2 regions of the Neobacillus sp. OS1-32 genome follow, and region 2 is predicted to be linked to the other one. Evidence: riboswitches for the same ligand, from Rfam matches in the RefSeq annotation. Region 2 holds a riboswitch; the other holds the start of a gene.
What was found. Region 2 has a riboswitch for cyclic di-GMP ahead of RCG24_RS11510 (glucosaminidase domain-containing protein). Riboswitches for the same ligand answer to the same signal wherever they lie in the genome.

Region 1 (7,753 bases), 130 kb from region 2:
TTGTATATTCCCGTTTTAGCAATCGATAAGGCATTCTCGGATATATCGGTTGCGAGAATTTTTCTATCCCAGAGCTTTTTTTCGTGGTTAAGATACTCATCAATTAACATCGCCAGCGTATACGGCTCCTCACCTGTTGAGCAGCCGGCACTCCAAATTCGCAAATCTTTTTTAGGCAAGGATGGGAGGAGAGTCGGAAAGACCTTTTCTTTTAAAAAATGAAAATGCCCGGCCTCCCTCATGAAAAACGTATGATTCGTCGAAATTTTATTGATTAAGGTGGTCAGAGCTTCGCCACTCTTGTCAGAAAGAAGATAGTCATAGTAATCGGAAAAGGTATCGATCTGTAATTGTTGCAGGACGGGGCTCAGTCTTCCTACTAAAAGCACTTTCTTTTCTTCTTTCAGGTAAATTCCGAAATTGGCTTTAATATAAGCGGCTAATTGTCGAAATTCTTTATCTGTTATCGTATACGGGAACATTTCATCACTCCCAGCCAATTTAAATGAAAACTTGCCGACTGGCGAGTCCTTAAGGACGGTTCATAAGGCGTAGTTGAATTTAGGCGACATAGGAAAGAATAAAGATTGGAAAAATTCCCTATTTGTTAAAAAAGAAGGAAGGAAAGAGCCCAGCGACTCTCTCCTAAAATAGGCTTCAATATTTGCCAAATTCAGTATCACTTAAGTCAATTTCTGTTTTTTGTCTCGTCGTGGCGCTCTCTGCATAGGCAGCTTGAGTTTTGGCTAAATTGGCCTTTTTCTTTTCAGATAGTTGTTCAAGCATGTTTAATAATTCCGGATTTAAATCTTCTATCCCGGCATGATAGGTATTATTGTAATAACCCTTTCTAATTGTAAATTTTTGCACTTGTTCTTTTAATATTTGAGCTTGGCCGGATAATTGCTCGCTGGCTGCAGCACTTTCTTCCGAGGTAGCTGAATTTTCTTGAACGACTTGCGAAACTTGCATAATTCCTTGGTTGATTTGATTGATGCCCACTGCTTGTTCATTGGAAGCAACATCGATATTATTGACGAGGTGAGCGACTTTCGCTACATCATCAACAATTTTTTGCAGTGCTGATGCTGTCTCATTCGCGATCCTTGTTCCATCTTCCACTTTCTTGATGGAGCCTTCAATCATTTCTGTTGTTTCCTTTGCGGCATTGGCCGATCTGGCGGCGAGATTGCGAACTTCCTCAGCAACCACGGCAAATCCCTTGCCATGCTGGCCGGCTCTTGCTGCTTCAACCGCTGCATTTAATGCTAAAATATTGGTTTGGAAGGCAATTTCATCAATAACCTTTATAATTTTTGAAATATTTTCCGAGGCAATGTTGATCTCATCCATCGCCTTTAACATTTCCTGCATCTGCTCGTTGCCTTGGGTCGCATTCGCTTTCGTCGATTCTGCCAAAACGTTAGCTTGGTTGGCATTCTCGGCATTTTGTTTCGTCTGAGAAGAGATTTCCTCAATCGATGAAGTTAATTGTTCAATCGAGCTCGCCTGTTCGGTTGCCCCTTGAGACAGAGAAACACTTGATGAGGAAACTTCCTTAGCACCGCTGGCAACTTGCTCGGCTGCTGTCTGGATATTTCCCATTACCTCATTAAAGGAATTAATAATGTTATTTAAGGAATCTTTGATTTCTGCAAAATCTCCTTTGTAATCATTGATGATCGCAACATCTAAGTTACCGTCTGCCATTTCTGCCAAAACTTGGGAAATTTCTGTTACATAGCCTGATAATGTAGCACCCATGCCGTTTAACGAGTTTTTGATCTTAGCATGGTCGCCTTTGTATTCTCCCTTTACGCTGACGTGAAGATTTCCTTTTGCCATTTCATCCAAAACAACAGCAGCTTCTTGGATTGGTTCCAAGATGGCATCGATGAGGCCGTTTAAGCCTTCCATTAGTTCCGCCCAGTCCCCATGGAAGAGTTCGATGTTGGCTCTTTCACTAAGCTTACCTTCATTAGAGGCAACAATCAGTTTCCTAATTTCCGCATTCACGTCTTTAAGATTCTTTCTCAATGCTTCGATATGATCGTTAATAAATGCTTTTTTACCCGGGAACTTTTCCAGTTCGGCATCGAAATTACCGTTGGCAAACTCGGCGATGCAAGCCATCGCTTTTTTCTTCACGTTAATGTGTCCTCTAACCATCGTATTGACGCCTTGGGCCATGATCCTAAAGTCACCCTGGAACTCTTCTTCCGGTAAGTAAACATCAATATCCCCGGCATCATGTTCGGCCGACATCTTGGTCATTTCGGCGATAAATTGTTTAATATTTTTTCGCAAACCTTCGATATGATCATTAATGAACGCCTTCTTACCCGGGAATTTTTCCAGATCAGCATCGAAATTACCGTTGGCAAACTCGGCGATGCAAGCCATCGCTTTTTTCTTTACACTGATATGATTTTTTACCATGTTGTTAACGCCTTGAGCCATTGTCTTGTAAGCACCGTTGAATTGGCCATCGGGAATGAACACATCAATATCCCCAGCATCATGCTCTCTAGACATCTGGGTCATTTCATGCATTAAGGTTCTAAGTGTTTCAACAACCTGTTTCAAGCTCCGTGACAGGATATCCTGATCAGACTTCACTTCTGCATGGATATCGAGATCGCCGGAAGCAATTTTATTTGCAGCTTCGGCTTGATTACGAGTTGTGGTCAAGATTTTTGCGAACGATGTCATTAATTGGCCAAATTCATCTCTGACGCTCAACATCAAGGTCTACAGCAAAATTCCCCTCTGCTATGTTGTTGGCACTATGAATCAGGTTCTGAAGCGGTCTGCCAATCACGCCAGAAAGGAATAATCCCAGGAATAAATTCAAGAGGATGGCAGCAATGACGATACTAGTAAATAAAGATATTTGACTTAACTGATCTCCATAATTGATCGCAATCAGACCAACGATAACGGTTAAAAAGGCATTGAGGGAAAAACAAAACAATATTTTCGACTTCATTTTCACGTTTCTTAACCAGTTCATTGCTAATGCTCCTTCCCGATTGTTTCTAAAGTTTGGGCTTCGTCAGTATTTAACAGCTTGGTGCAATCCAAGATTAATTTCACGTCCTCCCCTACGGTGCCGACACCCATCACATATTTGTTTCCTTTTTGATGGATTTCAGGTGGAGCGACAATTTCGCTGTCCGGTATCGAAAGAACCTCCGATACACTATCGACAATCAGACCAATTGATAGATCATCAACATCAATCACCACAATGCATGTCCGATCGTTGTATGGTTGAAATGGCTTTTTAAAGCGCAGCCGAATGTCCATAACGAGAATAATTTTCCCCCGCAAATTGATGATTCCCCGAATAAAGTCTGGCATCTCGGGAATTTCGGTTATTTTCTGGATGCCAATGATTTCGGTGACATATTTAATTTCAATTCCATAACATTCATTTTCAACAATAAAGGTAAGAAATTTGTCCTTCTGCGTATCCTCCTCCCATGTTTCCACCTCTTGAGATCCTATTTCTGTCATCATCTACAGCTCCTTTCGTTCAAATTCTAGTCTTCATTAACCCTGTTACATCAAGAATTAAGCTAATACTTCCATCACCTAATAGTGTACAGCCGGAGATAGTTTCAATATTTTTGATTCTTTTTATATACGGTGGCAGAGACTTGACCACGACTTGCTGCTCACCCAATAATTCATCAACAAAAAGACAGATACACTGATCCTCCTGTTCCACCATAATCAGAATCCCTTCATGTATTTGAAGTTTATCCGCTTTCGTATGATAAAGCTGATGAAGCCGAAGAATCGGATAGCATTGACCGCGAATCATGATCATTTCATTCCCATCAGGATCGGTGATAACATCGTTTTTCCCCGGTCTGAATGATTCCTTAATCACCGTTGTCGGTAAGGTATAATAGGAATGACCGACTCTTGTATTCATCCCGTCGATAATTGCCAGGGTCAGCGGGATTTTAATAGATATGGTTGTACCTTGATTGGGCACACTGTCGACGGAAACAGAACCACCTACGGCTGAGATGTTTTGGACGACGACATCCATTCCTACCCCCCGTCCGCTAAATTCGGTGATCTTCTCCTTTGTCGAGAAGCCCGGAAGGAAAATCATCTGGTAGATCTCTTTATCCGTCAGCTCTTCTTCGTTTTTATGTAGTAAATGACTTTTCTTCGCTTTTTCGAGAATTTTATCGCGGTTTAAGCCTTTTCCATCATCCTTTACCTGAATGATCACTTCCCCACCGGCATTTTTGGCTTCAAGAGTAATCGTCCCTAATTCCGGCTTACCGCTTATCCGCCGCTCTTCTGCCGATTCAATCCCATGATCCAGGGAATTTCTAACTAAGTGCATAATTGGATCAGAGATATGCTCGACAATACTTTTATCCACCTCCGTTTCTTCCCCAATTAATTGCAGGTGAGCGGTTTTGCCAAGCTTTTTACACATATCATGGACGACCCGGTGCATCTTGTGAAATGTGCTTGTTAATGGGACTAGGCGAATAGCCATGACTTTATCTTGAATTTCATTGGTAATCTTTTGCAGGTGCCTTGCCGCTTTCTGAAATTGTTCCAGCTCAAGACCGTTCAAATCAGGATTTTGGGTGACCATCGCTTCAGCAATCACTAATTCGCCCACTAAATCCATTAGTTCATCTAATCTCAAAACATTCACATTGATAAAACTGGTGTGCTGGCTATTGAGTCGCTTTTCTTCAATAGACCTTCGCTGATGTGAATGATTGCTCTCATCAGCACTTGCTCTCTCTTCTTCTCTGTTAATCTGTGAAATCTTCAACTGCTGTAAAAAACTAGACTGAGAAAGCAGCTGCTCAATTTCCTCACGAGATTTTTCTGTCCGAATAAATATCTGAAAGCCTTGATTTCTAATCACCTCACTGGAAACGATAAATTCCTTTTCGATCTCTTCCGGGATATGATAAAGTTCATTGACAATGTCTTTTAATCGATAGACAATTTGAAACGCACGGACATTCTCCATTTCACAGCCAGCTTCAAAATAGACCGTTATATGGAATAGGTTTAAATCATCATTGTTCCTGTCACTCAACATCCGTTCGATCATATCAGCAGCCTGCCGGTCTTGCCTTTGTAGATCATTTCCCTGCTGACTCTCGCCATTTGTCGCAACTCTGCTATTTTTCAAATTTGATAAATAGGATTTGGCAGACTCAATCAAAAAAGAGGCTTCTCCATCAACCGTATCAAGGTTTTTGGCTTTTTGAACCTCAACTTTAATGAAGTCGATGCTATCCAAAATCAAATCAGAAAGAGTGGAGAAATCGATGAATTGAGGTTTTTCTACCCTAATAAAAGAGAAAATATCTTCTAATGAATGGGACAATGCTGCAATATTTTCATGATGCATCATCGCCGAAGAACCCTTTATCGTATGCATAATCCGAAAAATCTCATTCACGGCATTTTTCGAAAAATGTTTGGCTTCCTCACTTTCCAGAATTAGTTCTTCTAGTTGTTCCAGCAGCTGAGAGGTTTCCATAATATACATTTCAAGAAACGAGTCATTTTCTGTTTGGTTCGGCATATTCTCCCCCTCTTTCCTCTATTAATTTCTGCTAACAATGTATGAAACATTTTTCCTGAGAACAAACAGAACTCTATATAAAAAGAAAAAAGCTATCCAACAAATGAATAGCTTTTCCGCAAAACTTAGCTATCCGGTAACCTGTCAACCATCGCATTTAAATTGCATTAGGCACATGGCTTTGCGTCCCTACCTTTCAGAAGGTTTGCCTTTATCGAAACGGAGTTAAACTCTAATCATAGTTAGGTACATAGTCCTAAATTTCAATATACAAAGTGTGAATAAAGGATGCTGTGAAAAATGTCACCGTAATATTACTAAAACAACAAATACATAAAAAATTCACATAATAAACCAATATTACTTAAAAAATTCATTATCAATGATAGAAAAAGGCAACGCCCGTTGTTTCGGGTTCGTTGCCTTGTCCATTATTCCATGTGGGAGATTGTCCAAAAAAATCCAAATTTTGATGTGTTTGAAGCAGACGAGATCCATTTCAAGCATCATTTAATTTTATCAATTTGGTTGTTTACTTCAGTAATTGCTTTTACAACTTCGTCGGATTGTTTTGTTTGAACTTGGAAAATTTTATTTAATTCTTCTGCTTGTTTTAGATTGTTTTCGATTTCCAAAGCCATTTCTTTACTAGATTGTAATTGATGACGTGCAGCAGCCACTATTATTCCAGTCATTTCTTTCAAGCTATTAATATTACGGACAATTTCCGCTTCAGTAATCGATTGCTCCCGGGTTGCATTTTTCACCGTATTAGATTGGTTCGTAACATTTTCTGCTGCCTCTACAATCTCCATGATGCCTTTCGCCTGTTCTGCAGTGGCAATTGAAATTTGCTGTACTTGGTCACTTGCTCCGGAGATACCTTTCACCATTTCCTCAGCAGTGATCGATTGTTCCTTCGTCGAATGCGTCATTTCCGACGCCTTTTTCTTCACATTCTCAACCGCTAGGGTAATCATTTCACTATTCCTCGTCTGTTCCTCTGTCGCTTTGGCAATCTGATTCATTTCCTCTGTTACATGCGCAATCCCTTTGACAATCTTCTGAATGGCTTCGGTTGTTTTTTCCGCAAGCTGGTTGCCAACCTTGACTTTATCTGCACCATCCTTAATGGAAGTAACAGCAACTGACGTTTCTTCTTGAATTCCCTTGATTAACTTCGAAATTTCTTTCGTTGCTTGGGCGGAACGCTCGGCTAATTTCCGCACTTCCTCCGCTACCACAGCAAAACCTTTTCCGTGTTCACCAGCACGGGCAGCTTCAATAGCAGCATTCAGTGCCAAGAGATTGGTCTGATCGGCAATATCATCGATTACTTGAATGATCATGCCAATTTCATCTGAACTTCTTCCCAGTCTTACCATCACTTCGCTGGCCTGATTTATGACTAATGAAATTTCCTTCATGCCATGTAAGGTTTTATTCAGAGATTCCGTTCCTTCCAAGGCATCATCTTGAACGGTGTTGCTTAACTGGTTCACCGTTTGGGCGCTTTCGGCGATTTGCTTAATCGAAACGACCATTTCTTCCACTGCATCTGCCGTTTGTTCTGCGTCATCCGTTAAGCTTTCTGCACGCTTGCTTACACCTTTTATGGACTTACTCATTTCTTCGATTGCTGCTGAAATTTGATCAACCGTTGCCCCGGCACTGCTGACATTTAACGCAACTTGTTCAATCGAGGTCATCATCTCTTGAATGGCGGAAGAGGTTTGCTCAGCAGAGGCTGAAAGGGTATCTGCACTTGATGCCACGATGTTTCCCGATACTCCCGCTTGTTCGATTGCAGCCGAAATTTCATCGATACTGGAACTGGCTCCATTGGTATCTGACGCAAGCTTCTCGACAAAGGCCAATAATTCTTTTGTATTAGCACTTGAGCTGTGCATATGCTCCTCAAGTATTTGAACCTTATTGGCGGTTTCATCAATCAACTTTTTAATTTCCATAACAGATTCGGTCGTAATATCTACATTTTGGATAACCCCAACGACAGAACGACGGATCCGTCTGGTAATGATGAAGGCTACAACAATACAGAATAGCTCTGCTAAAATGGACACAATAATAATTTGCTTTGCCGCATTAGCTGACTGGTGCTCTGCATCCGCAATGATTTTGTTATTATCTTTTTCTACTCTTTTTGTT
Region 2 (7,753 bases):
TAATTCATAATATGAAATAGGAATGTATGTTTGTTATAATGTGTGTAATAGAACTTTTTTAATTATAAATAATTGAGGTGAATGGGAAATGTGGATTCCAACAACATTGGCTGAGTCATCATTAGCCAAGGACGAAACCAAAAATGAAATTCCGCCTAAGGCAAAGAACAGGGCAAAAGCTGCTACATTCAACTGGATAAATCGCTCTGTATGAAAAGAACTGGTGTCATCTATAAAAATACGAATTCCAACAATACCACAAACGGTTGTAATAGCCGTTATCAAGAATAATCCTGTTATAAAAACACTTGCTTGTGTAAATGCAACCTTTCCTCTTGTCGTTGGAGTAGACAATAAATAGGCCATCGATCCATGTATCTAATCCATCTATTTTGATAAATCCTCCATCAGCTTTCATAAACCCTATGATGTGGCGAATAGTCGTAGATTTTCCAGCACCATTAGGTTCCAAAAAGCCAAAGACTTCCCCCTTTTTATTGAAAAAGTAACATCAAAAATCCCTTTACCATTTTTAAATTTCTTTGTTAAATGTTGAACCTCGAGCATTTTTCTACCTCCAAATTATGAAATATTACAATCGCTTTAATGGAAGTTGAGAGATTCAGTTTTACTTACGAAGTACAAAAAAGCAGGTTCGACACTTGAACCTGCCTACATATTCGTTGCATTATTTTGGATATCAACTTTGTCAGTAGTCGCAATGAATCTTAATCTTAAAATGTAAATGCATATTCCAAAGCATATCCATAGCAGTCCTGTTAAAAAACCAGACTTTCCAACGGGTATAAGTAAGCCCAAACAGATAAGTAAAGCCGAAATAGGGATGACTGGATAAAATGGAACGTAAAATTGTGTTTCTGGATCTTTTATTGTGTTTCGTTTTCTTGAGATGAAAAAGGCAATCATCGTAAAAATGAAAGTTAAAAGGTATAAAAATCCTGTAGCTGTTACAGCAATATTTATCGAACTTATCAGTGTAAATGCAATTTGAATGCCGACTCCAAGTGTAATCGCCCAAATAGGTGTTTGAAAACGTGGATGAATATAGGCTGTCTTCTTCGGTAATAAGCCATTTCTCCCCATCGCAAATGCAGTTCTCGAAATTGTAATGATAAAGGCATTGCATGTCGCTGGTAACGCCAAAACAATGACCAAACTAATAAAGATTGGACCAACGTTTCCGAAAAATTGTTGACTGGCTAAAGCAACAGGGACATCCGAAGCTCCGAATTCTTGCCAAGGTATAACCCCAATGGAGACAAATAAAAGCCCTAAATAAAGAAATAAAACAACCATTATGGAAGTAATAATGGCTAAAGGTATCGTCTTTTTTGGATTTCGTATTTCCTCTCCTGAAGCAACAATGGCATCCCAACCGACAATCGAGAGAAATCCCACCAATGTAGCTTCTAATATTCCAGAAAACCCATTAGGGGAAAAAGGTTGATACTAAGAGAAGTCAACATGCTTAATCCCTATAATGAAAAATCCTATAAGTACAGCAATCACTGTACAGACGATCCCGACTTGGAGCTTTCCACTGAATTTAATTCCAACAATATTTAACATCCCTAAACCAATGAGTAAAAGGACTGCACTTAACTTTGGGGGAGCACCAGTAAGAGCATTTAAATAATGACCAAAACCTTGTGAGACGAAACTACTGGCGGCCAACCAAGCTCCCCAATATGCCCAACCAACAATCGTTCCAATAAAACCTCCCATTGTTTCTCGTGCATATTCATATGAACCACCAGCCCTTGGATATCGTGATGCTAATTCTCCATAACATAGCCCTAATAATATGGCGAGTAAGGAAGCTAAAATAAAAGAAACCATAACTGCAGGTCCTGCTTTGCCTGTTGCGACCCCACTAAGAACAAATATCCCAGCTCCGACCATTGCTCCAATTCCAAGAGAAGTCGCTTCTTTCCAACCTAATGTCCTTTGTAACTGCATTCGATTGCCTCCATGATCGTTATGTACCTCCTATAATCTGTTCAATAGTTTTAAAATTTTCCTGCTCCTTTACGGTATCATGATAAAATGGTTAGAATAAGAGCCAATTTAGAGTAATTTTTAGAGTACCAATTTTAAGGGAGGAGAAAGAGAAGCTGTGGATTCCGATTGACCGCACACTGGATATTCCTTTGAAGAGACAGGTTTATGAATACATACGAAAGCTAATTTTACATGGAGAGTTAAAAGCAGGAGAAAGGCTACCAGCCACTCGTGAATGTGCTTCCCAATTAGGAATTTCACGTAATGTTGTGATTGAAGCGTTGGAGCAATTATTGGCAGAAGGATATATCATTGGACAGCAGGATTCAGGTACTTTTGTAGATAAAGGAGCATTTTTGGAGCAAATACAGGAGGAACAAACGACAATCCTGGAAATTTATGATTAGGTACTTTGTTCCTTTTGCTCCATAAAACTTAATATAGGGAATTGAGGGGGTGTAAGATATTCGAAAAAAACCAGCCATATTACGGTTGATTTCAGGGGACTTTCCATTTGTCTATGGATTATTTCTAGTTTCCTCAATCCCTATTCTAATACAACCGATATTGAACCCATATTAACTACTTTAATTATGCTATGTCTTCGGACTGCCCCTTATCCTATTTCTCCGGTGGCGTTGGGGTAAGAGCATGAACTAATTTTTGGTAAACAGGTAATGTTGGTGCTATAATGACTTTTCCCGTCCCTCTAAATGTTTGAAGTAATCCTTCTCCTGAAGCAACAGAACCGAAAATGCTTTTTGATGACTTTTCAACGGTAAAGTCAATGTTGCCAACTCGGAAAAGTGTGAAGTTCCCATCAACTTGAACCGTTTCATTTTGAATTTCAAATTCCACAAGCTCGTCTTCCGGAACCGGTATTTCAAATACGCAAAATCCGCTTCCGGAAACTTTCGTTTGGAATAGCCCTTCCCCTCCGACAATGGCGGAAGAGATATTTTTCATTGCCTGAACGGAAACGGAAACACTGGATTCACAAGCATAAAATAGACCTTTATCTGCAATGATTTCTTCGTTGTCAAGTTCCACAATCATGTAGTGTTTGAAACTGGGTTCCAGATAAATAATTCCGCTGCCTTGGTATTGCGGTTTGATCATGGATTCATTTGCTAAAACGTTGGAGGCTAGTCCTTTGAAAAACCCTTTGGCGCCAGATCCACCTAAGCTTTTTAATGTAATATTCCCTTTCATCAACTGAAGAGCACCGGCTTCCGCTGTTAAGGAGCTATTCTTTAGTGTAATCCTAACTTGTCTTAATTTTATATTTGACTTTTGAGCATAATATAATTTTTCAGCAACGGTAAAATTATCATTCCCGCCTAGATTTTGATATTCTAAAATTTCAATTTTCATGTTTTGGTTTTCAACAAAAGAAATAACTTGATATGCATCTGACATTACAAATTCCCCTTTCCATTTTTTTATTATATCAAACTGACAGGCATTGCATATTCAGAGCAGGAAAATTTATTTAAAATGCAGAAATTAAAGTCATAGGTCATATTACCATATTCAGCTTATACACGATAAAAATGGTTATTGCAAATTTCAAATACTGAGAAAAACGTTACTTTTATGAGGAAGTTTAAATTTCTCTTTATTTAAACTTTTTTATCAAGGCCACCATGTGAAGTGCGCTAGAAAAATCTGTGTCTATCTTCTTGGCATAGTATCGAAAGGCAACTAACCCTTTGGGTGTTGCCTTTTTACGTTCTGTAAGGTATTCTTCTGTACTATTGAATTTTGGAAACCATTCCCCCTATATCCTATGAAAAAAATTTAATATGATAGTTTTGTGAGGTATAGATAGAGATAATAACATTCCTCATTCGAAAAAAGCACAGCTATCGAAAGATAGTCTCGCAAAACCACAGACCTAAAGCAAATAAGCTATGGTGGCTGGGTTACTGAAGAATATAGGGGGAAGTTTAGTTTGAAAAAGATCAAGAAGGCCATTGTAACGACAGCATTATCCGTATCAATTTTAACACCCTTAACAATGTTACCAGCAAATGCCGCTACAATAACATATACTGTTAAGTCAGGAGACATCCTATCAGCAATTGCCAAAAAGTATAAGGTATCTCTAGCAAGTTTAAAATCTGCAAATAAGATTGTAAACGCTAACAAGATAAAAGTTGGTCGAGTGTTGAGAATTCCATCAACATCATCAAAAACTCGTACAAAAACATCGAAAATAGTGAAACCTACTAAAACGGTAAAGAAGCCTAAAACGAATCCAAAGCCAGTGGTTAAAACCGCAAAACCTGCACCTAAACCAGTAAAACCGCCCGTTGTAGAACAGCCTCATGTAGATACATATACAGTTATGGCGGGTGACAACCTATCTTTAATCGCTAAAGCAAATGGATTGACAGTAGAAAATATTAAAAGATACAACAATCTAACCTCTGACACGATTTATGTTGGGCAAGTTCTACGTTTAACCGCATCCGAAGGTTATGTAGAACAACCAGTATCGCAGCCTGCACCTCAATTACAAGCTGTAGACTATATTACTAAATACAACCTTACTACACAAGAAAAAGTAAACTTCATAAATCAAGTAGCACCAGATGCAATACAAGCTTGGAAGGATTACAAGATTTTACCTTCATTAACAATTGCACAAGCTATTCTTGAGTCGTGCTATGGATTCTCTTGGTTGTCAGTAAATGCTAACAACTACTTTGGTATCAAGGCTGATTATTATTGGACTGGTGATTATGTCATCCTGCCTACTCTAGAATATGATGTCAAAGGGGTTCCATTCACTGCAAATGAAAAATTTAGAAAGTATCGTAGCTTACATGATTCCACAGTTGACCATACCAAGTTCTTACTAAAGCCAAGATATGCCAACATTATTGGTGTAACAGATTACAGGGAAGCAACTGTAAACATTCAGCAAGACGGTTATGCTACTGATCCCAACTATGCCAATCTATTACAATCTATAATTAAGACTCACAACTTGACTCAGTACGATGTACAAGCAGGTGCCATTGCTGCATCAAATTAAGGACTTGTCTTTGGAAAGGTTCCTTATTTAAAGAAAGGCAATTATCCCAGCGGTCGTTGCCTTCTTACGTTTTATTTTCCTAACCACATTTCATGAAGAGAAATAGAAAAATGGCGAGTAAGGAGGCTAAAATAAATGAGACCATAACTGCAGGTTCTGCTTTGCCTGTGCAACTCCACTAAGCACAAATATCCCTGCCCCGACCATTGCACCAATCCCAAGAGAAGTTGCTTCTTTCCAACCTAATGTTCTTTGTAACTGCATTCGATTGCCTCCATGATTGTTATGTACCTCCTATAATCTGTTTTGAATTATCATGCATTTTTACGGTATCATGATAAAATGGTTAGAATAAGAGCTAATTTAGAGTAATTTTTAGAGTACCAATTTTGAGGGAGGAGAAAGGGATGCTGTGGATTCCGATTGACCGCACACTGGATATTCCTTTGAAGAGACAGGTTTATGAATACATACGAAAACTAATTTTACATGGAGAGCTAAGAGCAGGAGAAAAGCTACCAGCTACTCGTGAGTGTGCTTCCCACTTGGGAATCTCACGTAATGTTGTGATTGAGGCATTTGAGCAATTATTGGCGGAAGGATATATTGTTGGTCATCAGGGTTCAGGTACTTTTGTAGCTGAAGGAGCATTTTTGGAGCAAATGCAGGAGGAACAAACGACAACCTTGGAAATTTCAGAAGAGTGTATCCAGGAAAAAGACGTGATTGATTTTCGTTCAGGGATACCTGCCTTAGACATGTTTCCAAAAAAGGATTGGGGAAGGTTGGCAAAAGAAGTATGTTTAGAAGCTCCAGATTATACCTTTGGATATGACCATCCTGAAGGGCGTTTGGAATTAAGAAAGATTCTTTCACAATATCTAAGAAAAACAAGAGGGGTAAAATGCCATGCTGACCAAATCGTCATTACAACGGGAGCAACTCAAGCCTTTTCTTTGATAACGAAACTACTGCTTTCCCAAGGTGATAAGGTTTTCATCGAAGACCCGATTACAAATGAAATTCAAACTATTTTCACATCGACTGGTGCTTCTTTAATACCGATTCCTGTTGATGAGCAAGGAATGCGAACAGATTTACTTTCAGATAGTGAAAAACCGAGGTTTATTTTTGTAACTCCATCTCATCAGTTTCCATTAGGCAGTATTTTGCCCATTCAACGCAGAATTCAACTCATTCAATATGCCAGAGCAAACGAGTGTTATATTGTTGAGGACGATTACGACAGTGAATTTCGCTATAATGGCGAACCTATCAGCTCCCTTCAAGGATTGGATTCTGAAAGAGTCATTTATGTTGGGACATTTAGCAAAAATCTTTCTCCAGCCTTGCGAATGGGTTATCTGGTGCTTCCTCAAGCTCTTATTGAGCGGTGTAAAAGCCTTAAATGGTTTCATGACCTCCACACTCCTTCACTCAATCAAATGATCCTTGCTCGTTTCATTGAAGAAGGACTCCTGGAACGTCATATTCGTAAAATGAGAAAAGTTTACATGAAAAGGCGAAAAGCATTGAGGGAAGTTTTTTTGCAGGAGTTTGGAAAAACTGCGAAGATTTTAGGTGATTCTACCGGCCTACATCTTATTGCAGAATTTAAAGGAGTTGAGTTTACAGAGGATATAATAAAAAGACTTTTTCAAAACCATGTCAAGGTATATCCTGTAGAACACCATGCCATTCGTAAAGGCAGACATGTAAATAAAGTGATACTTGGTTATGGAAACTTAAGGACGGAAGAAATTAAAGAAGGGGTTTGTAAACTACGAACAGTATTGGAAAATTGAAATGGAATTTGTATAAATCTTCAAAGTCAAATTCCAACTATCAAACGAAAGAGGCAAAACCCAAGACAGATGTCCGCTCGGAAAATCGAACAGTGTGGATGACTCAAAAGAGCTTTTTCAAAAAGATGTCAATCCAATAAATGAACATATCAAAAACATTTCGAAGAGGGTGAATTGGAAGAGACGACAACTATTCGGAAAAACCGAATAGTTCAAACCGAGGAAAACGTGCATTGTCTTTTGATAACCTCGAAAAGTGCGCTAGGCTACCGTGTCCCAGGGTTCAGGATATTAAAATCCTGTGTCTCTTACAAACCCTTTGTTAGTTTTAGTATTTAAAGAAAGTCCGTAACAAATTGTTCTTCTGAAATTACTTGAAATCCATTTCTTTTTAGTAAGGATGAAGTAACTCCATTTCCTACAATTTTCTTACCTATAAATTCACCATTATAAATCATTGTACTCCCACAGGATGGACTATTATCTTTTAGAACAACTAATGTTGCATTAATATTTGTAGCCATTTCTAAAGTAGCATAAGCTCCTTTTATATAAAGTTCGGTCACATCTTTTCCCGATTTCTCTACAACCTTAGCCTTTCCATCCAGTACATCTTCTCCGTCTCCTCCGATTATTTCAGCAGGTTCCCTTGGGGTTGAAAATCCTCCGAGCAATTCAGGGCAGACAGTAACTGCTTTATTTTCTCCGATTAATTTCGCTAATCTATTATCTAAACTATGCGTACCGTTATATCTTACCTTTAATCCCGCCAAACAAGAACTGAGTAAAATCATAACTCCCTCCGAAAATAGATCAAATGTTTAAATCTGACTGTACTAAACCGTAGTTGAAAAGCATTATACCTTGAATTTAGACAGTCGTA

Region 1: another riboswitch for cyclic di-GMP. It lies ahead of RCG24_RS10965 (chemotaxis protein CheW); the one in region 2 lies ahead of RCG24_RS11510 (glucosaminidase domain-containing protein).

What each region holds. Positions count from the first base shown of each region.
Region 1 covers NZ_CP133263.1:2,157,430-2,165,182, forward strand. Annotated here, with positions in the region: gene RCG24_RS10945 (CheR family methyltransferase) at 1-500, opposite strand, end outside; gene RCG24_RS10950 (methyl-accepting chemotaxis protein) at 658-2,745, opposite strand; gene RCG24_RS10955 (HAMP domain-containing protein) at 2,726-3,013, opposite strand; gene RCG24_RS10960 (chemotaxis protein CheW) at 3,016-3,522, opposite strand; gene RCG24_RS10965 (chemotaxis protein CheW) at 3,539-5,584, opposite strand; cyclic di-GMP riboswitch class I at 5,717-5,804, opposite strand; gene RCG24_RS10970 (methyl-accepting chemotaxis protein) at 6,091-7,753, opposite strand, start outside.
Region 2 covers NZ_CP133263.1:2,284,645-2,292,397, reverse strand. Annotated here, with positions in the region: gene RCG24_RS11535 (hypothetical protein) at 34-366, opposite strand; partial or broken gene RCG24_RS11530 (ATP-binding cassette domain-containing protein) at 371-567, opposite strand; partial or broken gene RCG24_RS11525 (APC family permease) at 673-1,980, opposite strand; partial or broken gene RCG24_RS11520 (GntR family transcriptional regulator) at 2,136-2,387, shown strand; gene RCG24_RS11515 (AIM24 family protein) at 2,644-3,441, opposite strand; cyclic di-GMP riboswitch class I at 3,871-3,955, shown strand; gene RCG24_RS11510 (glucosaminidase domain-containing protein) at 3,977-5,065, shown strand; gene RCG24_RS11505 (hypothetical protein) at 5,192-5,329, opposite strand; gene RCG24_RS11500 (MocR-like pyridoxine biosynthesis transcription factor PdxR) at 5,473-6,870, shown strand; gene RCG24_RS11495 (2-thiouracil desulfurase family protein) at 7,206-7,664, opposite strand.